2 regions of the Butyricicoccus sp. AM27-36 genome follow, and region 1 is predicted to be linked to the other one. Evidence: a T-box and tRNA genes for the amino acid it is inferred to sense, from the RefSeq annotation. Region 1 holds a T-box; the other holds one or more tRNA genes.

Region 1 (15,599 bases):
GATACGGCAAACTACGAGCCGGAGGACACCGACGATCCGGAGTGGCGCGCCATTTACGAGAAGCGCTGCAAGGACGAGGGCTTCACCGCGTACTTCGACTACTCCTGGCAGTGGGCATACAAGAAAAAGTTTGAGGACGCCGGTCTGACCGCTCTGCTCGGCTCCGGCTTTGACCCGGGCGTAACGCAGGCGTACTGCGCTTACGCACAGAAGCACCTGTTCGATGAAATCGACACCATCGACATTCTGGACTGCAACGGCGGCGACCACGGCTATCCGTTTGCGACCAACTTCAACCCGGAGATCAATCTGCGTGAGGTATCCGCACCGGGTTCGTACTGGGAGAACGGTCACTGGGTTGAAATCCCGGCGATGAGCATCAAGCGCGAGTATGACTTCGATCAGGTCGGCCACAAGGATATGTACCTGCTTCACCACGAGGAGATCGAGTCTCTGGCGAAGAATATTCCGGGCGTGCAGCGCATCCGCTTCTTCATGACCTTCGGTCAGTCCTATCTGACCCATATGAAGTGTCTGGAGAACGTCGGCATGCTGTCCACCACCCCGATCGAGTTTGAGGGCCACCAGATCGTGCCGATCCAGTTCCTCAGGGCGCTGCTGCCCGATCCGGCAACGCTCGGTCCGCGCACCAAGGGCAAGACCAACATCGGCTGCATCTTTACCGGCAAGAAGGACGGCAAGGAAAAGACCGCCTATATCTACAACGTCTGCGACCATGAGGAGTGCTACCGCGAGGTCGGCTCGCAGGCCATCAGCTACACCACCGGTGTTCCGGCGATGATCGGCGCGGCGATGCTGCTGACCGGCAAGTGGAACAAGCCGGGCGTGTACACGGTCGAGGAGTTTGATCCCGATCCGTACATGGAGGCGCTGAACAAGTGGGGTCTGCCGTGGCAGATTAACGACAAGCCGGTACTGGTGGACTGATATGAAATTTACTGAGCTTCCTACGCCCTGCTACCTGCTCGATGAAAACCGTCTGGTGCAGAATCTGGCCGTCCTGCGGGACGTTGCCAGACGCACCGGCGCGAAGATCCTGCTGGCGCAGAAGGCGTTCTCGATGTTTTCCGTGTACCCGCTGATTCGGGAGTATCTGGCGGGCACAACGGCCTCCGGTCTGTACGAGGCACGGCTCGGTCATGAGGAATTCGGCGGCGAGACCCATGTTTACGCACCGGCCTACGCGGAGGGCGAGTTCCGCGAGCTTCTGGAGTACGCCGACCACATTGTGTTCAACTCGTTCACGCAGTGGAAGGCCTACGGCAGCCTTGCCCGCGCGGCAGGGAAGAGCTGCGGCCTGCGGCTCAATCCGGAGTGCTCCACGCAGCCGAGCGACCACGCGATGTACGACCCGTGCGGTCCGGATTCGCGCCTTGGCATTACGATAGAGAATTTTCAGCCGGAGCTGCTCGACGGCATTGAGGGCTTCCATTTCCACACGCTCTGCGAGCAGAATTCGGACGATCTGGTGCGGACTGTCGCTGCATTTGAGCAGAATTTCGGTCAGTATATGGACGGCCTGAAATGGATCAACCTCGGCGGCGGCCACCACATCACCCGCGCGGATTACGATGTGGAAACGTTGGTGCACTGCATTGATTATCTGCAGAAAAAGTACAAGGTGCAGGTTTATCTGGAGCCGGGCGAGGCCGTTGTGCTGAATGCGGGCTATCTGGTCGCCACCGTGCTTGAGGTGATGCACAACCATAAGGACATTGCGATTCTGGATACCTCGGCGGCGTGCCATATGCCGGACGTGCTCGAGGTGCCGTACCGTCCGCCGGTGTACCGCGGCGGCGAGCCGGGGAAAAAGGCGTTCACCTATCTGCTGACCGGCCGCTCCTGCCTCGCAGGCGACGTCATCGGTGAGTATTCGTTCGATGTGGCGCTCGGCGCCGGTGAGCAGGTCGTGTTCGAGGACATGGCGCTCTACACCATGGTCAAGACCAATACGTTTAACGGCATGCCGCTGCCGCTCATCGCGGTAAGACGCGCCGACGGCACGGATGAGGTCGTGCGGATGTTTGGGTATGAGGAGTTTAAGCGGAGACTTTCCTGATGGAGACGAGGAGATCGGCTCGGCTGCCAAAGTATGATTACGGAAAGCAGGGCGTCTATTTTGTGACGCTCTGCACCTATCAACGGCAATGCACGCTGTCAACCGTAGGGCGCGACGACCTCGGCGCGCCGTCCCTGCGGTTATCAGTCATCGGTAAAATTGTTGAACATTATATCCGAACGATTCCTGGGGCATATCCATATGTGTCGATTGATTCCTATGTTATCATGCCAAACCATGTTCATATGTTGATTTCGGTTTTGCGTGATGATGGCGCGCCGAGGTCGTCGCGCCCTACGGAATTGGTGCCACGCATAATTGCGGCATTGAAACGGTTTTCCAATCAGGATGCCGGACGCAATTTGTGGCAGCGGTCGTTTTATGACCATATTGTGCGCGATGAAAACGATTATGTGATACGGTATAATTATATTGCCGATAATCCGCGCAGATGGGCAGAGGACGAATATTACAGCAACAGGTAATAAGTTGTAAATCGCCTGACCGTAGGGTGCGCCGACCTTGGCGCACCGCATTCCAGCGAATATCACCGGATTATAGTCCGTGGCATACGCTGTCGTTAATGTATTCCGTTGCTGTGAAATTTGCCCTGCGGTTTACAAACGGTGCGCCGAGTCGGCGCACCCTACGGGATAGCGTGAGCTTGTATTTATCTGTTAGTATATTCGCTGGCATGTATCGTATAGGCAAGTTGCTGTCAACTGCGTCATATCCCTTGACAAACCCGAATTTAACAGCTATAATATTAAAGTTAATACGCAAATGCCGTGAAAAAGAGGAGTATTTTTCCTTTGCGCGTTTAGAGAGGGTGCGGTCGGTGCAAGCACCTCGGCGGGGAAGAAGAAGGTCGCTTTGGAGCAGAACAGCCGAATTTTCGTTAAGCTGTTCCGTCTAACCCGCGTTACGGGGCAACGAGTGCGCGTCTTTACGCGAATTCAGGTGGTACCACGGAGCATACTTCGTCCTGTTGTCGGGATGAGTATGCTCTTTTTTGTTTGCACAGAAGTATCCCGCATTTATATCGTAAATCAAATTGAAGGAGATAGATCAATGAGCGAACTGCCTAAGACCTACGACCCGAAATCGGTCGAGGACAAGCTGTACAAGTTCTGGGTCGATTCCGGCTTCTTCCACGCCGAGGTCAATCCGGACAAGAAACCGTACACCATCGTTATCCCGCCTCCGAATGTTACCGGCCAGCTGCACATGGGCCACGCATTCGATGAGACCCTGCAGGATATCCTCATCCGCACCAAGCGCATGCAGGGCTACGAGGCACTGTGGATGCCGGGCACCGACCACGCCGGTATCGCAACCCAGATTAAAGTAGAGGAGAACCTCCGCAAGGAGGAGGGCCTGACCCGTTACGACCTCGGCCGCGAGGAGTTCCTGAAGCGCGTCTGGGCGTGGAAGGACAAGTTCGGCAGCCGCATCATCAGCCAGCTCAAGAAGCTCGGCACCTCCTGCGACTGGGACCGCGAGCGCTTCACCATGGACGAGGGCTGCTCCAAGGCGGTCCGCGAGGTATTCGTAAACCTGTACAACAAGGGCCTTATCTACAAGGGCCACCGCATCATCAACTGGTGCCCGCACTGCGCGACTGCGCTGTCCGACGCTGAGGTTGAGTACGAAACCCAGCCGGGCAAGCTGTGGCACATCCGCTATCCGCTCGCGGACGGCTCGGGTGATCTGGTGGTTGCGACCACCCGTCCGGAGACCTTCATGGGCGATACCGGCGTTGCTGTCAACCCGAACGACGAGCGCTACAAGCACCTCATCGGCAAGACCTGCATCCTCCCGATCATGAACCGCGAGATTCCGATTTTCGGTGACGAGTACGTTGACATGGAGTTCGGCACCGGCTGCGTTAAGGTTACGCCGTGCCACGACCCGAACGACTTCGAGATGGGTCAGCGCCACAACCTCGAGCAGATTCTCGTGTTCAACGAGGACGCGACCGTCAACGCAAACGGCGGCAAGTACGAGGGCATGGACCGCTACGAGTGCCGCAAGGCGGTTGTAAAGGACCTTGAGGAAGGCGGCTGGCTGGTCAAGATTGAGGACCACGAGCACAACGTCGGCACCTGCTACCGCTGCGGCACCACCGTTGAGCCGATGACCTCGGCACAGTGGTTCGTCAAGATGGCGCCGCTCGCCAAGCCCGCTATGGACGTAGTAAACGAGGGCAAGACCAAGTTCGTGCCCGACCGCTTCTCCAAGACCTACCTGCGCTGGATGGAAAACGTACACGACTGGTGTATCTCCCGTCAGCTGTGGTGGGGTCACCGCATTCCGGCGTTCTACTGTGAGGACTGCGGCGAAATGACCGTCTCCAAGACCGATGTATGCACCTGCCCGAAGTGCGGCGGCACGCATATCCATCAGGAGGAGGACGTACTGGATACCTGGTTCTCGTCCGCTCTGTGGCCGTTCTCCACGCTCGGCTGGCCGGATAAGACCAAGGAGCTGGAGTATTTCTACCCGACCTCTACGCTTGTTACCGGCTACGATATCATCTTCTTCTGGGTTGCCCGCATGATTTTCTCCGGTGTGGAGCACATGGGCGAAACCCCGTTCGAGACGGTTTATATCCACGGTCTGGTGCGCGATGCACAGGGCCGCAAGATGTCCAAGTCGCTCGGCAACGGCATCGACCCGCTCGAGGTCATCGACCAGTACGGCGCGGATGCGCTGCGCTTCACCCTCGCAACCGGCAACAGCCCCGGAAACGATATGCGTTTCTCGGATGAGCGCGTGCAGGCGTCCCGCAACTTCTGCAACAAGATTTGGAACGCATCCCGCTTTATCCAGATGAACCTGACCATCGACAAGGACAAGGCAGTCCAGCTGCCCGCAGACCTTGCCATCGAGGACAAGTGGATTCTCAGCAAGTTCAACACACTGGTTGCCGATGTTACCCGCAACATCGACCAGTACGAGCTGGGTCTGGCTGCCGCAAAGTTGAACGACTTTATCTGGGAGAACTTCTGCGACTGGTATATCGAGATTGCAAAGACCCGTCTGCAGACCGGCGACGAGAACGTACAGAAGGTGCTCTGCTATGTGCTGAGCGGCGCGATGCAGCTGCTGCACCCGTTCATGCCGTTCATCACCGAGACCATCTGGCAGGCGCTGCCGCATGAGGGTCCGTCCGTTATGGTATCCGCATGGCCGGAGTACAAGGACGAGCTGCACTTTGCCGCGGAGGAGGCACAGATGGAGAGCCTGATGGACGCTGTCCGCGCTATCCGCAACCGCCGTGCCGAGATGAACGTACCGCCCTCCAAGAAGGCCAAGGTGCTCATCCTGACCGAGAAGAAGGATACGTTCTCCGCAGGCGCAGGCTTCTTCCCCAAGCTGGCATACGCTTCCGAGATTGAACTCATCGACGCGGTTCCGGCGGACGCTGCGAAGATGGCTTCTGTCGTCACCGGCGACGCACAGATCTATATGCCGATGGGCGACCTCATCGACTTCGAGGCCGAGCGGGCCCGTCTCGGCAAGGAGAAGAGCAAGGTCGAGGCCGACATTGACTTCGTTATGAAGAAGCTGAACAACCCGAAGTTTGTCGATAAGGCACCCGAGAAGGTTGTTGCAGCCGAGCGCGAAAAGGCTGAAAAGCTGCGCGAGCACCTCGCAAAGCTGGAAGAGTCGATTGCAGCGCTGAATTAAACATAAAAAGAGTGGAGAGTGAAGTGCTGTCCACTCTTTTTTCTTAACATTTTCCCCGAAAACACTTGACTGTAAACCCACTTTATCCCTTATAATGTAATCAATAGAAGGGAAGGTGATCGTATGAACATAGCAGAAGCAGAGCGCAGGACGGGCTTATCCCGGGCGAACATCCGGTTTTACGAGAAGGAAGGCTTGCTCAAGCCGACACGCGGAGAGAACGGCTACCGCGACTACACCGAGGACGATGTGCAGACCCTGCGGAAGATCATGCTGCTGCGGCGGCTGCGCCTGAGCGTGCCTGACATCCGCGCCATCGAGAGCGGCGAGAAAGCGCTGCCCGAGGCGGCGGCAGGCCAGCTCGACGTATTGCAGGGGGACATCCGCGAGAGCGAACAGGCGTATGCGATGTGCCGCGCCATCTGCGAGGACAGAGCGGAGTGGAACGGGCTGGATGTAGACCGGTACCAGTCCATCGTACTGCCCGCAGACGACCCGCGCGAGAAAGACCGCATCCCGCCGGCAGGCTGTCCGTGGCGGCGCTTCCTTGCCCGCAATGTGGATGCCGGACTGTATGGACTGCTGTGGTCGATGCTGTCGCAGTGGGTGTTCCGCATCAATCCGGATCATTTTATGTCGAATCTGGCGTGGACGCTCGCGTGCGGGTATGTCAGCTGGCTGCTGACGTTCGTGTTCGAGCCGATGCTGCTGCATTACTGGGGCACAACGCCCGGCAAGTGGATCTTCGGGCTGTCCGTCCGCGATGAGGACGGAGAAAAGCTGTCCATCCGCACCGCATATGCCCGTTTGTGGGGCGTGTTCGGCTACGGCAACTGCTATGCGCTGCCGTTCTTCGAATGGTACTGCAATTACAAGTGTTACCGCGCGTGCAAAGAAGAGGAGCTGCCGTGGGATTTGGAGAACGGGTGCAGCATCATCGTCCGCGAGCGGGAGGTGCGCTGGTATCGCGTGGCGCTGTACCTGCTGGTGCTCGTGCTGCGAGCAGCCGCAGGTTACGGCATTGACCTGTACGCCAAGCTGCCGCCCAATCGCGGCGAGCTGACTCTTGCGGAGTATGTGGAGAACTGCAACGACTGCCTGAAATATAATCAGGGCACGGCGCCGTATGTCCGGCCGGACGGAAGCTGGAATAAGGATTTGGACATAATGGGCGGCTCGTACACCGGATTCTCGCTGGGCGATTCTGCTGTATCCGATGTGACGGTCGAAACCGATGCGGACGGCTATGTGCAGTCTGTGACGGTGGTTTCGGATTCGCAGAACGGCTCGTGCGGCTATCAGGAGCGCATGACGGTGTATTACGCCTTTGCGGCCGCGTATGCCAAATGGAGCTGGCTGTATGCCGCCCACATGAGGGATGACATCATTGACGACGGCTGGGAATACGATGCACCGGATACGAAAAACGTCAAGGAGGCGCATCTCGACGGGCTGGATTTCCGGTACGAGTATGAATTCAGCGGCGCATCGCGCGATAACGCCGTGGACGGAAAGCCGATGCCGTATCATTCGGTGCTGACGATTGAGAAAGAGTGAGGAGTGGAGAGCGAAGTGCTCTCCACTCTCTGCTTTATTAGAAAATTGCTTTCTTATTTGCCCAAAGTGTGCTATACTAATCTCACAAAAACATATAGATAGAGGAATAGCCAATGAAAGGAATCATTCTTGCCGCCGGTAAGGGTTCGCGCCTGTACCCGATGACACGTCCGGTATGCAAACCGCTGCTGCCGGTATACGATAAACCGATGATCTACTATCCGCTGGCTGCGCTCCTGCAGGCCGGTATCCGCGATATTCTCATCATCATCCCGCCCGGAGAGGAAGGCCCGTTCTACCGCCTGCTCGGTTCCGGCGGCCGCTTCGGCGTCAACATCACCTACGAGGTGCAGGAGGTTGCACGCGGCATCGCGGACGCGCTGCTCATCGGCTCCCAGTTCATCGGGGATGACTCGGTTTGCCTTGTTCTGGGCGATAATATCTTCTATTCCCCCAATTTCCAGAACTATCTGGACCGTGCCGTGCAGCAGAAATCCGGCGCCTGCGTGTTCGGCTACTATGTCGATGACCCGCGTGCGTTCGGCGTTGTGGAGTTTGATGGTCAGGGCCGTGCTATTTCCATTGAGGAGAAGCCGCGCTATCCGAAGTCTAACTATATCGTTCCGGGTCTGTATTTTTACGATAACTCGGTTATGGAGATTGCCCGCGGACTCAAGCCCTCGGCAAGAGGTGAGCTGGAGATCACGGATGTCAATATTGAGTACATGAAGCGCGGTCAACTGCACGTTGAAAAGCTCGAGCGGGATTTCGTCTGGCTGGATGCCGGTACCGCCGAGAATCTGCTCGAATCCGCACAGGTTGTCCGCCGCGTGCAGGATGAGAGCGGCCGCTACATCGCATGTCTGGAGGAGATTGCGTACGCGCGCGGTTATATCAGCCGTCAGACGCTGCTCCGTCACGCCGCCGACCTCAGCAAAACGCTGTACGGCCGCTACTTAGAGTGCCTCTAAAGGAGAATCGCAAATGCCTGTTTATACCGAAACCAAAACCTACAAAACCAAGGCCCACATGGGCATGATCGACGTTACCGATGACTTCCGCGCAGCGGTGCAGAACGCCTGCCGCAAGACCGGCATGAAGTCCGGCACGATTACCGGCTTTACCACCGGCGGCGTTGCCGGTCTGACCACGCTCGAGTTTGAGCCGGGCATGGTCTACCATGACCTCAAGGCGGCGATGGACGTCTTTTCGCCCTACCGCGATGAGCAGGGAAACGTCATTTACTATCACCACCACGATACCTGGCATGATGATAACGGCTCGTCGCATATCAAGGCGGCGCTGCTCAGTCCGTTTATCGTTATCCCGTTCGTGAATGGCGAGATCACCATCGGCCCGTGGCAGAATCTGACCCTTGTGGAGTGCGATACCCGCAACCGCGTGCGGGATATTGTCTTTCAGGTGATGGGAGAATAATGCAAATTGAGAATGGAAAGTGGAGAACGGAAATGAGTTCCGTTCTCCATTTTTTTGTGCAAAAAATAAAAAAACGCCTGTAAAGGCGGTTGATTGACAGATTTCCGCAGTATATGCTATACTATACACGGATGTTGTTCCATTAGCGGTCAGATCTTCTTTCTTTCCTCAGTTCGAGGAGGAAAGGAGGTGGCGCGGATGCAGAAAAAGACAGTACAGCTGTTGGTATGTGCAGTGATTTTGCTGTACATTTTCTGTATAAAAGCACGATGACCGCTCGGAGTAGGGCCCGAACGGTCATCTTAGTTTAACTATGATACGGAAAGGTCTGGTTGCTTAGCAACATCCCTTGGGTATATTATACCCGCAGAACCTCGGTCTTGTCAAGCGACAGGGCCGGGGTTTTGTTGCGTCGCGGCTCTCTCACGCGCCGCGCAGCCGGAAAGATTAGCGTCCGCTAACCAAATAGCTTTTCTTTTTTCGATAAATGTGGTATAATATAAGCGTTCGGAAAATTTAAGTACGGTTTGGGAATCCCTGTGCCGTGCATAGAAATGGAGCGACAAAGCATGACTAAAATTGATATTATTTCCGGTTTTCTGGGTGCCGGCAAGACGACTCTCATCAAGCGTCTGCTGGCCGATGCGCTCAAGGGTGAGCAGGTTGTTCTGATCGAGAACGAGTTCGGTGAGATCGGCATTGACGGCGGCTTCCTCAAGGATGCTGGCATTGTTGTAAACGAGATGAACGCAGGCTGCATCTGCTGCTCGCTGGTTGGCGACTTCGGCAAGGCGCTGCACGATGTTGTGGACCAGTACCATCCGGACCGCATCCTGATCGAGCCGTCCGGCGTCGGCAAGCTGAGCGACGTTATCGCTGCGGTACAGAACGCGCACCTCGAGGTTCAGCTGAACAGCTTTGTAACCGTTGTTGACGCGCTCAAGGCCAAGATGTACCTCAAGAACTTTGGTGAGTTTTTCGAGAATCAGGTGGCGCATGCCGGTGCCATCCTGCTGTCCCGCACGGCTGAGTGCCCGGAGAAGCGTCTCGACGAGACCGTTGCCATGCTGCGCGGCCTGAATGAGCACGCCCGCATCGTCACCACCCCGTGGAAGGACCTGACCGGCGAGCAGCTGCTCTCCACCATGGAAGGCAGCCGCGACCTCGTTGCGGAGGTGCTCGAGGAGATCGCGCACGAGCCGCACCACGAGCATCATCATCACCACCATGACCATGAGCATGAGCACGAGCACGAGCATGACCACGACCATGACCATGACCACGAGCATGAGCATCATCATGAGCACGATGAGCACTGCACCTGCGGCTGCCACGATCATGACCATCACCATGAGCACGACCATGACCACGAGCACCATCATCATCACGACCACGACGGTCACTGCTGCTGCGGTCACGACCACGACCACGATGCTGACGAGGTATTCACCTCCTGGGGCAAGGAAACGACCCGCAAGTACACCGAGGCCGAGCTTAACGCGGCTCTTACCGCGCTCGGTGATGTTACGCTCGGCACCGTACTGCGTGCAAAGGGCATCGTTCCGTGTGCAGACGGCGGCGAGTGGCTGCACTTTGACTACGTTCCGGGCGCACCGGAGATCCGCCGCGGCACTGCCGATTACACCGGCCGTCTGTGCGTCATCGGCTCCGAACTGGATGAGGAGCGCATCGCTACGCTGTTCGGCGTAAACGAAAAGTGAGGTAACCAGATATGGCTAACGAACCCATTCCGGTATACGTCTTTACCGGCTTTTTGGAGAGCGGCAAGACCAAGTTCATTCAGGACATTCTCGCGGACCCGAACTTTACCGAGAACGAGCGCACGGTGCTGTTGCTGTGCGAGGAGGGCATCGAGGAGTACGACGAGAAGTGGCTGCTGCACTACGGCACCGCGCTTGTGCCGATCGAGTCCGAGGACCGTCTGACGCCGAATATCCTCAAGCGCGTGGAGCAGAAATACCAGCCGGACCGCATTCTTGTTGAGTACAACGGCATGTGGAAGCTGGAAAAGCTGATGCAGGCATTTCCTGCCCGCTGGGAGCTGTACCAGATCGTCACCACGGTCGATGCGACCACGTTTGAGCTGTATTCCAACAACATCGGCCCGATGATGTTCGAGCATATCACCACTGCGGATCTGGTTGTGTTCAACCGCTGCACGGATGAGCTGAAGGACATGCTGTACAAGAAGAACATCAAGGCGATGAACCCGCGTGCGGCAATCTATCTGGATGACGTGAACGGCAATTCCGAGGACTACGCCCGCAATATGCCGCTGCCGTTTGATGTGGATGCGGATATCATCGACATCCAGCCGGAGGACTACGGTCTCTGGTACATCGACGCCACCGGCGACCCGATGAAGTATGACGGCAAGACCGTCCGCTTTCTTGCCCAGGCATACGTCGGCAAGGATGTGCCCGCCGGCAGCTTCGTGCCCGGCCGCTTCGGCATGGTCTGCTGCGCGGATGACGTCACCTTCCTCGGCTTCCTCTGCCGCTATCCCGACCGCGATCAGCTGCATAACCGCGACTGGGTCAAGGTAACGGCGTCCATCACCGTCGAGGAGCTGCCGCAGTACCGCGGTCCCGGTCCGGTGCTGCATGCCATCACGGTAGAACCCGCCGAAAAGGCGAAGGAAGATATCGTTTACTTTAACTGAATCTTCTCCATACAACGTAAAAAGAGACGAGCCTGCCTGGCTCGTCTCTTTTCTGTATAAAAGCGCACTGACCGCTCGATTAGGCCTCGAACGGTCAGTGACTAAAAATCGCTAATCAATTAAGGTCTGACTGCCTGAACAGCATCCCTTGGGTATATTATACCCGAGCAGCCCCGGTTTTGTCAAGTGCGGCAAAGCCGGGGTTTTGCTTTGCATGCAGCGATTACTGCCTGCTGATTGCTAATTTCTAATTAGAAAAGCATGTCCCCCGCCACACAGCAGTGACGGGGGACAAAGACAAAAGGGGGGATACAGACGATTCATAAACCCATGAACGTCTAACGAAAGTCACAGTGGTTAGCTTGAGGGATTAGCCAATGCCACCGTACATAATGCCGAGGATCAGTGCAGCAATTGCACAGATAACGTATACCCACTTACCAAGCGGGAAGAACCAGCTGCCGATGGGCTTCTTAGCGCCTTCGTTAACAGCAGCAAGTGCCTTTTTCTTGCCGAGTACCCAGAAGAACATGATGCCGGCCAGAGCAGCGCCGAGCGGGCAGATGTAAATGGAAACAACGTCCATCCACTGAGAGGTCCACGGCTGGATTGCGATGGAAACGACCAGACCGATCACACCGATGGTGCCAACGGCTGCTGCACGCTTGAACTTGAACTGCTCCTGCAGGAAGGCGATCGGTGCCTCGTACAGGTTTACGATGGAGGATACGCCTGCGAACAGTACGCAGATGTAGAAGATCGCGCCGATGATACGGCCGGCAGGCATTGCGTTGAATACATTTACAAGGTAAACGAACATCAGGCCGGGGCCGCCTCTTACTTCGCTGATGCCTTCGCCCAGAACAACTGCCATTGCCGGAATGATAACGACTGCTGCCAGCAGAGCTGCGATGGTATCAAATACTGCAACGTTGCGTGCGGAGGACGGGATATCCTCGCTCTTGGACAGGTAGGAACCGTAGATTACAGAACCGTTGCCTGCAACGGACAGGGAGAAGAACGCCTGACCGAATGCAAATACCCACAGGTCGGGCTTGAGCAGACCAGCCGGATTCAGGGTCAGAATGTACTTATAGCCTGCGGATGCGCCGGGCAGAGTGCCGATGTAGATTGCCAGTACGAGGAACAGACCGAACAGAACCGGCATCATGACCTTGTTGGCCTTCTCAATGCCGCCTGCAACGCCCATTACCATGATGGCAAGGGAAACTACCAGTGCAACGATCTGCCATACGCCGTTGCCGATGCCGAAGAAGCCGGCCGACGCCATTGCCTTGAGAGCTTCGGGAAGCGTTTCTGCCTCCGGTGCGGTCATGCCGAAGGTGCCGCCGATAGCGCCCATGTCCGTGCCGAGATTGAACAGGCTGCCGGAGAGGGACATGAAGGTGTACTTGAAGATCCAGCCGAGAACAACCGTGTAGCCGATCGCCAGCATCAATGCACCGATGATCGGGATTGCGCCGATCGCCTTACCGGATTTATCACTGCCGGTGCGCTCCTTGGTACACATACCGAACGCACCAACCGGACCTGCGGCTGCACGACGGCCGAGAGCGAACTCCTCGATAACGCCGGTACTGCCGATCAAAATTACAAAGATAAAATAGGGAAGCAGGAAGGTCATGCCGCCGTACTTCTGCACCATGATCGGGAAACGCCAGATGTTGCCCATACCAACCGCAGAACCGATACATGCCAGAATGAATCCCCACTTACTCTGGAAACCATCTCTCTGTTCTAAGTTTTTAGGCTCTTTACTCATTATCTTACACCCCTTTAATGTGTAAATGGATAGAAAAAGGGCGTTCTCTTTGACGCAGAAACTGTTTAGTTTTCTGGCAAAAAGAACGCCTTTGTTCTTTGCTTTCCTGTGCACTTTCCACGCGGCACAGGTTACGCCCTGATTATCAAGTTATAAAAAGGTCAGGAGAAATTCCTGTTATGCAATGCCGCAGCGCCATTGCTGCAGCATTGGCGGAAATACCGCACAATTTATGCAATTATGCGGTATCGCCTTTGACGAAAGGATGGAACAGGGGATTATTTCTCTTCGTTAGCGTACGGCTCCAGGAATGCATGGAAGTGACGCATCGGGAGGTTGTGGCCCCAAACGATACGCATGTTCGGGATGTTCTCACGATCCTCGTACAGAGCCTTAACAGCTGCGATTACATAGTCCAGATGCTCCTTGGTCAGACGGCTGCGGTCGATTGCGAAGCGAACTACGTTACATACTTCAGCCTGCTGCTCCGGGGTCTTCAGGTCATACTCCATGGAGTAGTCGCCCAGCTCGGATACACGGATGCCGTAGCGGCGGATCAGCTCAAGGCTGAAGCCCTCACCAGCGAAGGTGTCGTGGCCGCGCTTGCCGTCGAAGAACTCATCCATGTTGATGTATACAGCGTGGCCGCCTGCCGGCAGTACAACGCCCTTAACGCCAGCGTCGTAGAAGCCTTCTGCCAGGTAGTTACACTGAGCAACACGCTCGTTCATGTAGTTAAAGTCGCAGGACTCGTACAGGCCAACTGCCAGAGCCATGATGTCACGGCCGGACATGCCGCCGTAGGAATCGTTGCCGTAGCAGGAGATCTGCTTAACCTTCAGCAGAACGCCAACGTCGGTCTTAACGGTGCCGTCTTCGTTGAAGTCGGAGAAGTTCTTCCAGAACAGGCCCTTATCGCGGAATGCCAGCATGCCGCCCATGTTAGCGTGGCCGTCCTTCTTAGCGGACATGGTGAATGCATCGCAGTAAGAGAACATCTCGGTAGCGATCTCAGCGATGGACTTGTCAGCGTAGCCTTCCTCATTCATCTTGATGAAGTAAGCGTTCTCAGCCCAGCGAGCGGTATCAAATACCAGCGGGATGTTGTACTTATGCGCAACGCGGTTGATTTCCTTCAGGTTGCCCATGGAAACGGCCTGGCCGCAAACCGGGTTGTTGGTGATGCAGGTGAAGATCAGCGGAACGTTCTCCGGACCAACAGAGGTGATCAGCTGCTCGAGCTTCTCGATATCCATGTTGCCCTTGAACGGGTTCTTCTCGTAACGGCCGCCTTCCGGTACTTCCCACAGCAGGGTCTTGTTGTACAGGTTACGCGGAATGGAACCCATCTGCTTGATGTTGCCTTCGGTGGTGTCGAAGTGACCATTCGACGGAATAGTGAACTTCTTGCCCGGGTGACGCTTAGCAAGGATGTTGCGAACGATTTCCATCAGAACGGACTCAGCTGCACGGCCCTGCTGGATGATAAATGCGTTCGGGCGCTCCATCTGAGCTGCGCCGCCATTGAACAGGCCGCCTTCGTACTCGCACAGATAAACTTCATCCATCATCTTCTCAACGTCGCGGCAATCGGTGCGAACGAGGTCGATGATCTTCTTCCAGTTCTTCTCGCCGCCGCGCTCGAAAATGTCGCGGAAGGTGTCGAGCAGAACGTAATAACCGGTGTTGCGGCCGTAAGCCTCGTCGCCGAGGAACAGGCTTGCCCACTGATGATTGGTCATTGCAGTGGTACCGGAGTCGGACAGCATATCAACGGTCAGCATGCCGGACGGGAATGCGAACTCGTTGTAATGAGTAGCCTGAAGAGCGCGCTCACGCTGCTCAACGGTTACTTCCGGAAGATCACGGACTGCGTAAGTAAAATGATGCGGTGCGGGTACGTTCAGCGGATACTGCTTGCTCATAATAAAATTACCTCCATTTTTTTGGCGTTGTTGCCGTTTGTGTTTTGGAGGTACCCCGGTCGTCAAAGCCGAATTTTCCGGTTCCGGCTTTGCCTAGCGGACAGCACCTTTCTTTTTTGCTGTTTTCTTTTCTTTTTGGTTTGCCTTACGGCAGGAGAGCGGTTACCTCAATCTCGACGAGAGCGTCCTTGGGAAGTCTTGCAACCTCCACAGCGGAACGTGCCGGGTAGCTGCCTTCACCGAAGAAGGTGGCGTAAACCTCGTTCATCGCGCCGAAATTGTTCATGTCGCTCAGGAAGACGGTAGTCTTGATCACCTGATCCATACCGGTTCCTGCCTCAGCAAGGATTGCCTTTACATTGGTGAGCGACTGCTGGGTCTGTGCTGCGATCCCTTCCGGAAAAGCACCGGTTGCGGGATCAATCGGAAGCTGACCCGAAG
Region 2 (15,599 bases), on a different contig from region 1:
CTCGAGGACAACGGCGTAGAAGGCTATGTGCTCGAGGATGCGGCGGATTTTGAAGAATTTCTCAAGGACACCGAAATATACTGGGACTATGTAGACGAGGATCTCGTGCGCGAGAAGCGCGCGCAGGAAACCTGTCTCAAAATCTATCTGCCGGACAGCGACGAGGGTGCAAAGCAGTACGCGGATATCCGTGCCGCGCTGGAAAACCTCAAGGCGCGCGATGAGGAGCACGCATGGGGCCGACTGTGTACCGAAACCGCGCTGACCCGTCAGGAGGACTGGGAGTGGGGATGGAAGCAGTATTTCAAACCGTTCCCGGTGGGACGCGGCTTTATGATCAAACCCTCGTGGGAGACGGTTGAGGACCCGCAGGGCCGCCGTATTCTTGAAATCGACCCGGCGTCGTCCTTCGGCACTGGCAGCCACGACACGACCCAGCTGTGCATGATGGCGCTCGAGGATGCGGTAAAGCCGGGTGACAAGCTGCTCGATATGGGCACTGGCTCGGGGATTCTGGCCATTGCGGCGGCTATGCTCGGTGCGGATGTGCAGACTATCGTCGATATCGACGAGAACTGCCTGAAAACTGCACACGAAAATGCGGAAAAGAACCATGTTGAGATCGGCAGGGGTCTGTGCGGCGACGCGCTGCGCGACCCGAAGCTCGCCGAGGACATCGGCGGCGGCTACGACGTGATCGTGGCGAACATCGTGGCTGATGTCATCATCGGCATGTCGCCCATGTTTGCGGATAAGCTGGTCAAGGGCGGTACGCTGATCTGCTCCGGCATCCTCAACGAGCGTGCCGAGGAGGTGCGCGCGGCGCTGGAAAAGAGCGGATTTACGATTCTTTCGCACGAGAAGAGCGATGACTGGAGCGCTTTTGCTGCGAAAAAGTGATTTATTTCAGGATTCACGGAATGTTCACTTGCCAAACGGCTGTTTTTTTGCTAAAATAGGAAAGGTTATTTGATTATTATGCCTCGATTTTTTGTCGATCAGCAGCCGCAGGACGGCGTGCTGACCCTTACCGGAGAAAACGCGCATCATGCGGGACGTGTTCTGCGTCTGCGTGTCGGCGAAGGTGTTACCCTGTGTGACGGTGCCGGAATGGATTTTGACTGCACGGTGGAAGCCGTGGAGAAGGAAGCCGTGACCTGCCGGGTCGTAAGCTGCCACGCGGCGGATACCGAACCGAAGCAGTCTATCACGCTGTTTATGGCGCTGCCCAAGGGCGACAAAATGGAATTTATCGTGCAGAAGGCGGTAGAGCTCGGCGTCAGCCGTATCGTGCCGTATCTGTCCAAGAATTGCGTTTCCCGACCGGATAAGACCGAAAAGAAGGTGGAACGCTGGCGTAAGATTGCTGCCGAGGCAGCAAAGCAGTGCGGCAGAGGACGTCTGCCGGAGGTGGCAGCCGTTGTACCGGTCGCTCAGGCAATCGCGCAGGCGGCGGAAAGCGAAACGGCACTGTTTTTCTACGAAAACGAGAAGCGGACCGGTCTGCACGATGCGCTTGCAGGCGGTGTCAGGGACACGGTTTCGCTGATGGTCGGGCCGGAGGGCGGCTTCGATCCGGCTGAAGCAAAGGCAGCCGTGGACGCGGGACTGCAGAGCGTTTCGCTCGGCACACGCATCCTGCGGTGTGAGACTGCGCCGATTGCGGCGCTTGCGGCCGTGCTCTATGCCGGCGGCAACATGTGAGAAGAAATAAAGGGAGTGTTAAACATTGGCAAAAAACAATGTGGGTAAAAAGCCAATTTCTCAGGAAGAGTATACCACCAACAAAGTGCTCGCGGTATTCAGTGTGTGCCTGCTCGGCGTACTGGTACTGATGATCCTCGAGCGTCTGCTGGGCTACAGCAACACCTGGAAGACCGGCGTGCTGGTAACGCGGGTGCTGCTCGGCGTGGGCATTGTCGGCGCAGCAGCCGGCATTATCATGCTGGGACAGGAGCATGCAGGCAAGCGCAGCAGCGTGCGCCGCATCGTGTGCGGACGCAATATGCTGATTGCAAGCGTCGTTGCCATCGTATTCCTGACCGCGATCAACTACTACGGCACCATGCCGATCAAGGCGATGTATGTTGTTCTGCCGGTTCTGGCAGTGTATTATCTGGTGTATCATTCTTATGCGCCGGAATTTTTCCTGATTGCAGTAGATACCGGTGTGGGTGTTGCGGCGATGCTGGTGATTCACCGTGCACTGGTTTCGGCTAACCATACGTGGATGTCCACCGTGGCGGTAGCAGGTATCGCGGTGCTGGCGCTGATCCAGATCGGTGTTACGGCTTCTCTGCGCCGCAAGAAGGGCAAGTTCACCTTCCGCGGCAGCAAGATCGACACCCGGTTCAGCAAGAACGCGTACCTGATGCTCACCATTACGCCGATCGTGATGGTAGCGCTGACGGCGGTCGTTGTACTTGCGGCAAGTCATGTCATGATCGCACTGGGTGCGGCAGCGGCATATCTGTTCATCACTGCGGTATATTACACCGTGAAGCTGATGTGATAATTGCATTTTTGTCGAAGCGCGGCGCGTTTTGACGGTTAGACAGCGGGCGGCGCAGCCGCCCGCTTTGTCATACCCGAAGGAGGGGACGTATGAGACGATTTTTCGGCTTTCTGCTGACCATGACTCTGCTTGGCGGCGGTGCATTCTGGCTGCCGTATCTGCAGGCGAAGCCGGTGGATAATGTCTATCAGGCGGCAGATCTGCTCCGGCAGGACGCGGAGAACGGCGGAAACGGCGTTGCCTTCCGCGAGGACAACGTGGACGCGGACGAGGTGTACCGGGCACTGGAGGCGCAGTATCCCTATGCATTCGCGCTGCACGCGGTAACACGGCCGAACAAGACCATTGAGCTGAACACTGAGGTTTCTCGGCAGGCGCGGCAGGAGCAGGCGTGGGAGTACGCCAGGGTTCTGGCGGCAGGCTCGGTATCGCAGACCATGACCGCAGAGGAGAAGCTGCGTGCGCTGCACGATACCCTCATCCGTCAGTGTGAGTACGATGTGGATACGGCAGAGGAGGACGTTCCGGACGGCTCGGCACCCGCTTTCGCGGCAGACGGCGCGCTGCTCGATCATAAGGCTGTGTGCGCCGGTTACGGCCGCGCGTATGAGATGCTGTGCAAGGCGGCAGGCATTCAGGTCATCTATGTCGCATCTGAGGAAATGAACCACGGCTGGAATGCTGTGCGGCTGGGCGGCACAACATATTACATCGACTGCACGTTTGACGACCCGATTCCGGACAGAGGCGAATATGTATCCGATCAGTATTTTATGCTCACCGGAGAAGAACTGGCGCAGACGCATACCTGGAATGAGGCGTTCTACGAGCAGCTTCTGGACAGTCTGGAACAGGGCGGGAAATAGCGGAAAAATCGGTTTCAAAACTTTTTCAAAAAAATTTGAAAAAAGGTGTTGACATTTACTCGATTATGGACTATACTAAACAAGTCGTCAGCGAGCGGGCGATAACAACGGAAAAGGATATGGCGGTATAGCTTAGTTGGCTAGAGCGTCCGGTTCATACCCGGAAGGTCATTGGTTCAAGTCCAATTACCGCTACCATTTTCCCTTGGCCCGTTGGTCAAGCGGTCAAGACACCGCCCTTTCACGGCGGTAACGGGGGTTCGATTCCCCCACGGGTCACCACTTGGAAGTTTAGCTCAGCTGGGAGAGCATCTGCCTTACAAGCAGAGGGTCAGCGGTTCGAGCCCGTTAACTTCCACCACGAAAACCACTCACGAAAGTGAGTGGTTTTTCTTTTTGTTTTTTAGGAGCACCGACTTTCCGGGGCGCGCGAGTTGCGTCGGCAATATGCCCTTTCCGGGCGGCAGTTTTTTTCAGCAACGGCTGAGCGGGGTACTCGAACTGCGTAAGCGTGTTCGTCCCTTTCCAGGCGGGAGGTTTTTCGCTGAGATTCAGCGAGGAGTTGCGCTCTGCGGAGCGCGGAGATTCGCCGCGCCCCGCGGCGGGGCAAGAGGGTAGACACCAAGGTTTCTACCCTCTTAACTCCCACTTCCTTTTGGGAGAGTCTGGCGCAGATTGCCGACATGTGACCGCTTCGAAAAGGGGAACGGCAGTCGGGTTACTCTTGCGTTTGTTTCGCAAAATATTCGCAGTTCACAGACAGCGTACTGCTACACATACGGTTTACTCTACGCAAGCGCGACATACCCGTGTCGCGCAAATCCTTGGCACGTTGTAACGCACGGCATCTGCGAATTTAGATGTCTGGTATAATTTATTCTCGTAGGTGCCGTGCGGTATAACGTGTTAAAGAGTCGCGCAACACGGGTATGTCGCGCCTGCGGAAATTTAACCGCCTGTGTAGCAGTAATGTATCTGACCCTGCGAACAGATTGCGAAAAACACGGAAGTAAAAATCCTCTGCCGTTCTCCGTTTCGGAGCGGTCACATGTCGGCAATCTGCGCCAGACTAACAAACAAGGGAAAGGCAGGAGTTCAAAGAGGAAGGGAAACCGTAGGTGTCCCTTCCTTTTTGCCCACCGCCGTGGGCACGGCGCTGTCCCAGCCGCGGGCGCGGCACGTTCCCGCCGTCCGCAGACGGCGAATCCCCCGCTGAGGTTCAGCGGAAAACTCTCAGTCCGGAAAGGGACGAACACGCTTGCGCAGTTCGAGTACCCCGCTCAGCCGGTGCTGAGAAATGCCGCCCGGATAGGGCGAACCGCCTGCGCGGTTCGTGCATCCTAGCGGGTCGGTGCCGGAATAGCCTGCGTTGCGGTTAAACCACCGCAACTTCACATAAACTACGTTTGCGTTACTCCCGCATATACGGTATAATATAACCCGTTAGACAAACTTTTCCGGAATCGAGGGAAATTATGCAACAAGTGACCCGAAAAACGCTGGGTGCGGGAATCAATCTCACCTGCGTGACCACACCGAAGTTTAAGCGGGCAGTGCTGCGCACGATGCTGGTGCTGCCGCTCGGCGGCGAGGATGCCGCGCTGCGCGCGTGTCTGCCGCAGGTTTTGCGCCGCGGCACGGCCAGGCTGAACGACATGCAGGCGTTCGGCACCGCGCTTGACGAGTTGTACGGTGCGCGTATCGAAGCCGCAGTACGCAAGGAGGGCGAGAACCTGTGCATTGGCTTTCTGTCCGACTGTATTGATGAGGCTTATGCACCGGGAGCCGACGGTCTGACCGCCGGTGTGATCGGTCTGCTGTGTGATCTGCTGTATGACCCGTATCTGCAGGACGGCCTGTTCTGTACCGCCTATGCAGAGGGGGAACGCGGCAATCTGATCGACCGCATTGCCGCGCTCAAAAACGATCCGCGTTCGTGGGCGCCGCGCCGGCTGAACGAGATCATGTGCGAAAACGAGGACTACGGCAAGTCCGCGCTCGGTACGATCGAGCAGGCGGAGCGCATTACGCCGGAAACGTTGTACGCGGCCTATCGCCGTGCGCTGAGTGAGGCGCAGGTGGAGCTGTTCTACTGCGGTACGATGATGCCGGATGAGGTGGAAGCGCACTTCATGGCAACGCCGCTGGCCCAGCCACGCGAGGGCACGCTGTATCAGCCGCACACGGTCGTGCAGGCGCGGCCTGTCGGTGATGTTCGTGAGGTCGTTGAGGATGCCGAGGTAACCCAGGGCAAGCTGTCGCTCGGCTTCCGTACCGGCGGTGCATCACTGACCGGCGGAGAACCGGCGGCGTACTGGATGTTCCAGACCATCTACGGCGGCTCGACAAGCGCGAAGCTGTTTCTCAACGTACGCGAGAAAAAGTCGCTGTGCTACTACGCAAGTGCGCAGTTTGTCGCCTCCAAGGGACTGATGATCGTGGGCTCCGGCATCGAGAACAGAAATTTCGAGGTCGCACGTGATGAAATCCTGCACCAGCTGGATTTGTGCCGCAAGGGCGAAATTACGGACGCAGAACTCGAAAGCGCACGCAAAACGCTGGTCAACGGCTGGCGCACCATGCTCGACGACCCGCTTACACTCGAGCGCTACTGGATGGGACAGGCGGCTGCAGGCACGCTCGTATCGCCCGAGGTGCGTATCGAGCAGGTGGCCGACATCACGCGCGAGCAGGTCATTGCCGCGGCACAGAGCACAGCGCTTGACACGGTATTCTTTATGAAGGGAGCGGCAAAATGACAAAGAATTATTCCGCTCTGCACGAGAGTATGCAGACCCGCACGCTGGCAAATGGTCTGCGCATCTGCTATCTGCCCAAGAAGGGTTTCAGCAAGACCTTCGCCATCTTGGCGACCGATTTCGGTTCGGTGGACGCATCGTTCACCTTTGAGGGCAAGCGGTATGACACACCGGCGGGCGTTGCGCACTTCCTTGAGCATAAGATGTTCGAGGATGAGGACGGCAATGCACTGCAGAAATTCGCCCGTACCGGTGCAAGTCCGAACGCCTTCACAAGCCACACCATGACGGCCTATCACTTTTCCTGCACCGACCGGTTTGAGGAGAATCTGAAGATTCTGCTTAAATTCGTGTTCACGCCGTACTTCACGGATGAAAACGTGGAGAAGGAACGCGGCATTATCAATCAGGAGATCCGTATGGTAGAGGACACACCCAATTGGGAGGTGTTCGTCGGCGCGTATGAGGGCCTGTACCGCAATCATCCGGTGCGTGTGTCCATTCCGGGCAGCGAGGAGAGCATTTCGCATATTACACCGGAGCTGCTGTACACCTGTCACCGTGCGTTTTACAGTCCGAAGAACATGGCGCTCGTGGTGTGCGGCACAGCGGACTTTGAGCAGGTATGCCGCATGGCAGAGGAGATTTCACCGCAGGACGCACCGGAGATCGGTCAGCGTCATTACGGCGAGCGCCGCGCGGAAGTCCATCAGCCGGTTGTGACGCGCAAAATGCAGGTGTCGCTGCCGCAGTGTATGGTCGGCTTTAAGGATGAGCCGGTTCCGGCCGGAGAAAGCCGTCTGCGCCGCAGTCTGATCGGTGATCTGGCGGTGCGTATTCTGTGCGGCGATACCTCTCCGCTGTATGCAAAGCTGTACGAAAAGCGGCTGCTCGGACGCGATTTTGATGTGGATTACTCGCTTATTCCGGATGGCGCATGCGCGATCCTCGGCGGCGAGAGCCGAGATCCTGCGGCCGTGCGCGAAGCACTCGAGCGGGAGACTGCACGGCTGGCGCAGGAGGGCATCGAGCCGAGGCTGTTCCGCCGCATGAAGAACGCGCTGTACGGCATGCGTTTGCGTATGCTGGATGTGCCCGATCTGTATGCACGGCAGGAGATCGCTTCTGTTTTTGCGGGCGAGCATTATCTGGATTTTGCCGGGCTGTTTGACACCATTCATGCGGAGGATGTGCAGGAAATGTTCCGCCGCTGGGCACAGCCGAACCGCTCGACCATGTCGGTGGTAGAGCCGAAGTAACGATAGAAAGAAGAAAGATCATGGAACACGCAATTTCATTTCCGGCGCTCGGCCTGAACCTTGACATCAACCGTGTCGCCGTCAATCTGTTCGGCAAGGATATTTACTGGTATGGCATTATTATCTGCCTGGGCTTTGTGCTGGCGGCGCTGTATGTCAATCGGCGGACGAAGGAGTTCGGCGTTACGTCGGACAATCTGATGGACTGCCTGATCATCTGTGTGCCGGTCGGCATCATCTGCGCCCGTATTTACTATGTGGCATTTGAATGGGGCTATTACAGCCAGCATCCGAATGAGATCATCGCCATCTGGAAGGGCGGCATCGCAATTTACGGTGCGGTCATCGGTGTTGTGATTGCACTGGCGGTGTACAGCAGAATGAAGAAACTGTCGTTTGCCAGCCTGTGCGATCTGGCGGCGTTCGGTCTGCTGATTGGTCAGTGCATCGGAAGATGGGGCAACTTTGTCAACGGTGAGGCACATGGCGGTGCAACCTCTCTGCCGTGGGGCATGAGCATTGACGGCGCCTCTCCGGTGCATCCGACCTTCCTGTATGAGTCGCTGTGGAATCTGGTGGGCTTTATTGCACTGCATTTCTACTCGAAGAAGCGCAAGTTTAAGGGCGAAATGGCGCTGCTGTATGTAGCGTGGTACGGTCTGGGCCGTGCGTGGATTGAGGGCCTGCGGACGGACAGCCTGTATCTCGGCCCGGTGCGCGTATCGCAGCTGCTGGCCGGTATAAGCTGCATTGCGGCGATTGCTGTGCTGGTACGGCAGTATAACCGCATCAAGGTCGAGAAGGCATTCTACGCGCCGGAGCAGGACAAGGCGGACGAGAAAAAAGGCGAATAACATTTCACGATAAAGGAGAACGACAATATGAGTGCAGTAAGAATGGACGGCAAGGCACTGTCCGCGAAGGTGCGCGGCAGTATTCTGGCAGAGACCGAAGAACTGAAAAAGCAGGGTGTAACGCCGGGTCTGGCGGTTATTATCGTCGGCAACGATCCGGCGAGCGAGATTTACGTCCGCAATAAGGAGCGCGCGTGTGAGCAGTGCGGTTTTTACAGCGAGAAGTATGCGCTGCCCGAGGAGACCACACAGGAGGAGCTGCTTGGTCTGATCGCGCAGCTCAACGAGAGCCCGGCAATTTCGGGCATCCTGTGCCAGATGCCGGTGCCGAAGCATATTTCCGAGCAGGCGGTCATCGACGCCATTGACCCGAAGAAGGACGTGGACGCGTTCCATCCGGTCAATGTCGGCAAGATCATGGTTGGCAATTTTGATTTCGTGCCGTGCACGCCCGCGGGTGTCATGGAGCTGCTCGACGAGTACAAGATCGACCCGAAGGGCAAGGAGTGCGTCGTAGTCGGCCGCTCGAATATCGTTGGCAAGCCGATGAGCATGCTGCTGCTGCACCGTCATGGTACGGTTACCATCTGCCACAGCCGCACGCAGGATCTTGCAGAGGTGTGCCGCCGTGCGGATATTCTGGTAGCCGCTGTCGGCAAGGCAGGCTTTATTACGTCGGATATGGTCAAGGAGGGCGCAGTGGTGATTGACGTTGGCATCAACCGCAACGCCGAGGGCAAGGTCTGCGGCGATGTGGCGCCGGAGGTTATGGAAAAGGCCTCTTACATGACGCCGGTTCCGGGCGGTGCCGGTCCGATGACCATCACCATGCTGATGAAGAATACGCTCAAGGCGGCAAAGCTGCAGAACGGCATCCGGTAAATAAAAAACGTCCGTATCCGGGTTGACAATCCGGGTGCGGGCGGGTATACTAAAGATAACGAAAGGTGCTGCCGGTAGACGGTCAGCCCCTAAAGAAAACGGAAGAAATAACCGCAATCATTGGGAGTGAGAGGCGGTTATTTCTTCTTTGGTCCTAAAATACGCTCAATAAGTACAAGTATCACTACAAGAATTACGAGATATTCCATAAAACCACCCCCTTTACAGGGGCAAGACTTAACCGCCTACCGCAGGCGCGGCAGCACCTTTCTTAACGACAAGTATAACAGAAATCGACTGCTTTTGCAATCCCACCAAATTTCGGCGGGATTGTTTTTATTTTGTAAATTAGAAAAGATTGACCTTTGTCCGGATTCATTCTATAATAAAGCTAATGAGTTAACCGCAACATACGGTTTATCACGTCAGGGGAGGACGAATATAATGGATATGAAGAAGCTTGCCGGCGATAAGGCGGCAGAGTATGTAAAGGACGGCATGGTTGTTGGTCTGGGCACTGGTTCCACTGCGTACCACATGGTAAATGCAGTAGGCGAGATGGTAAAGAACGGCCTGAAGATTCAGGCGATCCCGACCTCCAAGGCTACCGAGGCGCAGGCGCGTGAGCTGGGTATCCCGCTGCTGACCATCGACGAGCTGGATCATGTTGATCTGGCAATCGACGGCGTAGATGAGATCGACCCGCAGTTCAACGCCATCAAGGGCGGCGGCGGCGCGCTGTACCGCGAGAAGGTCGTTGCATCCATGGCGAAGGAAGTTATCTGGATCATGGACGAGTCCAAGTTGGTAGACAAGATCGGCGCTTTCCATCTGCCGGTTGAGATCGCACAGTACGGCTCCAAGCAGGCGATGGAGCGCATGGCAGCTTACGGCTGGAATCCGGTTCTGCGTGTACGCGACGGCAAGACCTTCGTTACCGATAACGGCAACTTCATCGCGGATCTGCACCTCGGCGCAGGCTTTGACATTCAGGACGTTTACTCCAAGCTGACCGGCATGCTCGGCGTGCTGGAGCATGGTCTGTTCCTCAACATGTGCAAGCGCATGATCGTCGGCCACTCCAACGGTGAGGTTCAGGTCATCGAAAATCCGTCCAAGTAAGCGCAGCTGAAAGGCAGGAGAATTAATGATGGATCAGAACGATCAGAACGACCGCTTCGACAGATTCGACCGCTTTGAGCCGGACTTCAGCCGGTTCGAAAGTGCCTCGGACCACAGTGAGCGCTCGAGCAGCCTCGACCGCAGTGAGCGTCCCGCACGCACAGGCAGACGTCAGCCGGCACGTCCGGTGCGTTCCGGCATGCGTATGGGCAAAGGCAAGCCGATGCGCAGAGCATCGGTCAAGCTGAATTACCGCATGGTGCTCTGCATTGCCGTGCTGGTACTGCTTTTGCTGACGATCATCTTCGGCGGACTGTTCAAGTCCCGCGGCAGTAAAATTGCGGACCTGAACTCGCAGATCGAAACACTGAATAAGGATAAGGACAATCTGTCCGCACAGATTGGTGCGCTGACGCAGGAGAATCAGACCCTGCAGAGCAGCATCACCGCAACGCTTCCTGCGGCTAAGACCGCAGAGACCAACAGCATCGTGGACCTGATCCCGATGCTGAACGACGGCGTTTATGTAGTACAGAGCACCGGCTCGCAGCTTCGCTACATCAGCGTTCCGAAGGGCTATCTGCAGGACAAGCTGGGCGAGTACCGCGATGACGCTTCCGGCTATGCTGCCTCCACCGGCGATGCACCGATCTGCCAGTACTATGTGCTGTTCACCGACCGCGTGATCGGTCTTGCAGAGGGCGACACCGGCTTTGTCAGCACCGACCGCAGCGCAACCGGCTCGACGAGCACGATTCCGTCCGGCTTCTATGACTTTGTTGCTTCGTTCTTCAATAACAGCAGCAATACCACGGCTTCCGGCAGAAGCTCGGATAACAGCTCTGACAGTTCGGGCGACAGCAGTGCGTCCGACAATTCGTCTGACAGCAGCGCTTCCTCCGCATCTGCGGATGCAAACGCATAATCTGCGGAAAAATTAAAAAAATCAGAGGCATGGACTTGACAGTTCGTGCCTCTTGTGATATGCTATTAAAAGCCGCATTGTGCATAGGCTTTTGTAAGTGTGTATCAAACGATGCACCGCCGTGCCAAGCGTGACTCTACAACGAAAGAGAGGGAAAACACATGTATGCCATTCTGAAAACTGGCGGCAAGCAGTACAAGGTATCCGAGGGCGACGTAATCTACGTTGAGAAGCTCGGCGTAGAGGACGGTGCTACCGTATCCTTTGACGAGGTTCTGGTAGTAGGCGAGGGTGATTCCATCACCGTAGGCGCTCCGTACGTTTCCGGCGCGGTTGTAACCGGCACGGTTGAGAAGACCGGCAAGGGCAAGAAGATCAACATCTTCAAGATGAAGCCGAAGAAGGGTTATCGCCGTCGTCAGGGTCATCGTCAGCCGTACACCAAGGTGACCATCGCGTCCATCAAGGCGTAAGACCGTGACCAAAGTCACTTTTTCGCTGCAGGAGGATAAAATCCTCGCGGTGGATATTCTCGGCCACGCAGGCTATGCGGAGGAAGGGGAAGACATCGTTTGCGCAGCGATCTCCAGTGCGGTTATGCTGACGCATGCGTTGCTGTATGATGTACAGCATATTCCGGTCGATACTCTCATCGAGGATGACGGAGCGCATATCCGCTTTACGCTGCCGAAAGGCAATGTAGAACGCGGACAGGATGCACTTTGTGCTCTGAAGCTGCATTTTTCCGAACTGGAACAAAACTATTCTGATTTCTTGAACGTAATGGAGGTGCAAGCAGATGCTGAAGATTAGCTTACAGTTTTTCGCTCATAAAAAGGGCGTTGGTTCGACCAAGAACGGTCGTGATTCCGAGTCCAAGCGACTGGGTGTAAAGCGTGCAGACGGTCAGACCGTACCGGCAGGCAACATCCTGGTTCGCCAGCGCGGCACCAAGATCCACCCGGGTGTGAATGTTGGCCGCGGTAAGGACGACACCCTGTTCGCAAAGGTTGAGGGCGTTGTTCGCTTCGAGCGTCTGGGTAAGGACCGCAAGCAGGTTTCCGTTTACCCGCAGTAATTATAGCGTTGCGTATAGGGGGCTTCAAAAGCCCCCTATATTCAAATTCCGGTTCCTTGCGAAACCGAAATTTGATACCCCAACGGCGCCGCACAATGCGGCTGGGTCGGGGTAACAAAACATCCGGCAAAGCTGGACGTTTTGTTGCGGCACGGAGTGCCGCGATTGGATGATTGCGCCGGAGGCGCAATTCGCCTGCGGGCGGGCCGATGACTCGGATTTCTGAATGAAATCCTGTCATGTGGTTGCAGTTTGCAAGCAAACTGGTATTTTATTGTCCCAGACGTTGTCTGGGATTTTATTGGTTATAGAGGGGAAAATAGTGCCGAAGACACTGTTTTCATCATGTGTAGAAAGGAGGACTACCATGTTTATTGATATTGCAAAAATCAAGATTGTATCCGGCAAGGGCGGTGACGGCAAGGTTGGTTTTCACCGCGAAAAGTATGTGGCGGCCGGCGGTCCGGACGGCGGCGACGGCGGCCGCGGCGGCTCGGTCATCTTCAAGGTGGACGACAATCTGTCCACGCTGCTCGATTTCCGTTACAAGAAAAAGTATGTTGCGGCTCCCGGTGAGCCGGGCGGCGGCAAGCGCTGCAAGGGCAAGGACGGTGCGGACCTGATCATTCGCGTACCGCGCGGCACGATCATCCGCGACCAGAAAACCGGTCAGGTAATGAAGGATATGTCCGACAGCGAGTCGTTTGTAGCAGCCAAGGGCGGCAACGGCGGCTGGGGCAACACGCATTTTGCAACGCCGACGCGTCAGGCGCCGCGTTTTGCCAAGCCGGGTCTGCCGGGTGTCGAGCGCGACATTATCCTCGAGCTCAAGCTGCTGGCCGATGTTGGTCTGGTCGGCTTCCCGAATGTCGGCAAGTCCACGCTGCTGAGCATGGTTTCTGCGGCGCGTCCGAAGATTGCAAACTACCACTTCACGACTCTGGTGCCGAACCTCGGCGTGGTTTCGGTCGGTGAGGAGCAGAACTTCGTCATGGCCGACATTCCGGGCATTATCGAGGGCGCAAGCGAGGGTGCAGGTCTGGGCCACGACTTCCTGCGGCACATTGACCGCTGTCGTCTGCTGCTGCATCTGGTTGACGCGGCAGGCAGCGAGGGCCGCGACCCGATCGACGACATTGAGAAGATCAACGCAGAGCTTGCCGGCTACAGCGAATTTCTGGCAGCGCGTCCGCAGATCATTGTTGCCAACAAGACCGACCTGCTGGGCGATAACCGTGAGCCGGTCGAGAAGATCCGCAAGTACGCAGAGGAGCGCGGCTTCCTGTTTGCGGAGCTGTCCGCGGCGACCAATCAGGGCGTCAAGGAGCTGATGAACCTGACGTGGCATGAGCTGCAGCAGCTGCCGCCGGTATTCATCTACGAGCCGGAGTTCGTCGAGGTCGAGGAGAAGGCCGCAACCGAGAACGACTGGACCATCGAGCGCGACGGCGACGCATACGTTGTCACCGGTGCATGGGTGGACAAGATTATGGGCTCGGTCAACATCGACGACTATGAATCCCGCCAGTATATGGATCGTATGCTCCAGTCTGCAGGCATTTACGCCAAGCTGGAGGAAATGGGCATCGAGGAGGGCGCTCCGGTCGTGATCGGAGAGTTCGAGTTCGAGTACGTTTACTAAACTGGGTGAAAGAGGACCTTTGGGTCCTCTTTTTTTCATATCGTGCGGTTGATTCAGAGTGAAGAGAACGTGCGGGAGTAGCATAATGCAATATCACTAAAAATTCATATCATCCTATGTTCAATCTGCCAAAGTAGTGCTATAATAAAAGCATAATGCACAAAAGGGGAGTTGACAAACTGTGCAACAACAAAAGAACGATAAAACAACCTGCCTGTTGCTTGCGCTGACCACGATTTTATGGGGCAGCCTGTACACGGCAAGCAAGGTACTGCTCGATGTGATTCAGCCGTTCACGCTGCTGTGCCTGCGCTACATCATCGCGGCCATCGCCATGACCATCCTGCAGCGCCTGCGTAAACCCGACCCGAACGGCAAGCCGCGCAGGATCAAGGGCGGCGACTGGAAATACGTTATCATGTTCGGTCTGGGCGGCTATGTGCTGTCCATCGGTCTGCAGCAGTACGGCACCAAGCTGGCGGGAGCATCGCTGGCATCGCTCATCAACTGCATGAACCCGATCGCCATCTGCTTCTTTGCGGTGCTGCTGCTGCATGAGCGCATGACGATGAAGAAGGTCGTCTGCATTGTCAGCGCGGTTGCCGGTGCGGTCTGCATCGTCGGCGGAGACGCCGGCGGCGGTCATATCCTCGGCATAGCGCTTTCACTCGGTTCGGTGCTGACGTGGAGTGCGTTGAGCGTGTTCATGCGCTCATTCTCGCAGAAGTATGATGCGCTGACCGTCACGACTTACGGTATTTACGTTGCCGCTATCGGCACGCTGCCGCTGATGCTCCGCGAGATCATCACCCACCCGGAGATGGACTTCCTGCACGCGAAGTACATCCTTGTGCTGCTTTATGTGGCGATTTTCTGCACGACCATTCCGCATTCGCTGTGGAATTACTGTCTCTCCCGTGCAGAGGCGAGCACCTGTTCTCTGTTTTACCCGATTCAGCCGCTCACCTCGATGGTGCTCGGTGTCCTTCTGCTGAACGAGCACATGACGGTCGGCTTTATTGCCGGTGCGGTGCTTATCGTGTTCGGTGTGCTGTATTCAACGCTCGGCAAAGAGAAAAACAGATGAGACGCCTCGGCTATGCCCGATGTTACGGTTAAGCTGAAAAATCCTCCTGTCTTCAGAAAGAAGGCAGGAGGATTTTTGCAATCATTCAAAACGGCGAAAGAGAGATGATGATGAAGCTCAAAGGGTAAAAACGCAGGGATGCAGTTCGGACGGTGTCGGATTGCAGCCGGTTTGCTGAATTTACAATCCCAAATCCTTAAACCGCGAATACATGGACTGTGCGCCGTACAGTGCCGCCACCGGATTGTGCTGCAGTACCCGGTCCTTGACGATCATAACCGTTGTCGGAACCTTACTGTGGCGCAGAAACAGGGTATCATGTCCGACACACAGACCGATCACGATGTTAAAATCGCAGCCATGTGCGGCAAGCGTCTTGGCCTGCATGATCGGGTTGCACATGGACTCGTGTCCGCAGCCGCCGTTGAGCTTTTTCTCGTTCGGCACGCCAATCTCGGTCTTGTCTTGTGCACCGACCTTGCAGCCGACCGTGAAATATTCGATGCCCTTTGCCTTGAGAATACGGGCGAAGATAGAGGCCTCCCGCATCAGACCAACGCAGGACGCGATGCCGATCTTTTTGTAGCCCATGCGCTTGATGAACTCGATG

The links. A T-box is a leader RNA that pairs with one kind of tRNA and senses whether it is charged. The one in region 1 lies ahead of DW724_RS07130 (valine--tRNA ligase), so its partner is inferred to be a tRNA-Val.
Region 2: it encodes a tRNA-Val, which carries the amino acid that the T-box ahead of DW724_RS07130 (valine--tRNA ligase) is inferred to sense. The anticodon was not compared.

Annotation. Positions count from the first base shown of each region.
Region 1 is NZ_QUJR01000004.1:110,731-126,329, reverse strand. Features, by position in the region: gene DW724_RS07145 (saccharopine dehydrogenase family protein) at 1-948, shown strand, start outside; gene nspC (carboxynorspermidine decarboxylase) at 950-2,080, shown strand; gene DW724_RS07135 (transposase) at 2,080-2,565, shown strand; T-box leader at 2,860-3,071, shown strand; gene DW724_RS07130 (valine--tRNA ligase) at 3,152-5,773, shown strand; gene DW724_RS07125 (MerR family transcriptional regulator) at 5,897-7,330, shown strand; gene rfbA (glucose-1-phosphate thymidylyltransferase RfbA) at 7,444-8,301, shown strand; gene DW724_RS07115 (YjbQ family protein) at 8,315-8,767, shown strand; gene DW724_RS07110 (CobW family GTP-binding protein) at 9,337-10,488, shown strand; gene DW724_RS07105 (TIGR03943 family putative permease subunit) at 10,500-11,450, shown strand; gene DW724_RS07100 (sodium-dependent transporter) at 11,821-13,233, opposite strand; gene DW724_RS07095 (tryptophanase) at 13,512-15,158, opposite strand; gene DW724_RS07090 (RidA family protein) at 15,304-15,599, opposite strand, start outside.
Region 2 is NZ_QUJR01000010.1:70,063-85,661, forward strand. Features, by position in the region: gene prmA (50S ribosomal protein L11 methyltransferase) at 1-900, shown strand, start outside; gene DW724_RS12905 (16S rRNA (uracil(1498)-N(3))-methyltransferase) at 979-1,704, shown strand; gene DW724_RS12910 (hypothetical protein) at 1,730-2,512, shown strand; gene DW724_RS12915 (transglutaminase domain-containing protein) at 2,605-3,381, shown strand; tRNA gene DW724_RS12920 (tRNA-Met) at 3,503-3,579, shown strand; tRNA gene DW724_RS12925 (tRNA-Glu) at 3,589-3,663, shown strand; tRNA gene DW724_RS12930 (tRNA-Val) at 3,667-3,742, shown strand; gene yfmF (EF-P 5-aminopentanol modification-associated protein YfmF) at 4,857-6,140, shown strand; gene yfmH (EF-P 5-aminopentanol modification-associated protein YfmH) at 6,137-7,399, shown strand; gene lgt (prolipoprotein diacylglyceryl transferase) at 7,420-8,253, shown strand; gene folD (bifunctional methylenetetrahydrofolate dehydrogenase/methenyltetrahydrofolate cyclohydrolase FolD) at 8,281-9,135, shown strand; gene rpiA (ribose-5-phosphate isomerase RpiA) at 9,580-10,257, shown strand; gene DW724_RS12960 (hypothetical protein) at 10,286-11,182, shown strand; gene rplU (50S ribosomal protein L21) at 11,344-11,655, shown strand; gene DW724_RS12970 (ribosomal-processing cysteine protease Prp) at 11,660-11,995, shown strand; gene rpmA (50S ribosomal protein L27) at 11,982-12,260, shown strand; gene obgE (GTPase ObgE) at 12,628-13,902, shown strand; gene DW724_RS12985 (DMT family transporter) at 14,084-14,989, shown strand; gene DW724_RS12990 (DUF1847 domain-containing protein) at 15,170-15,599, opposite strand, start outside.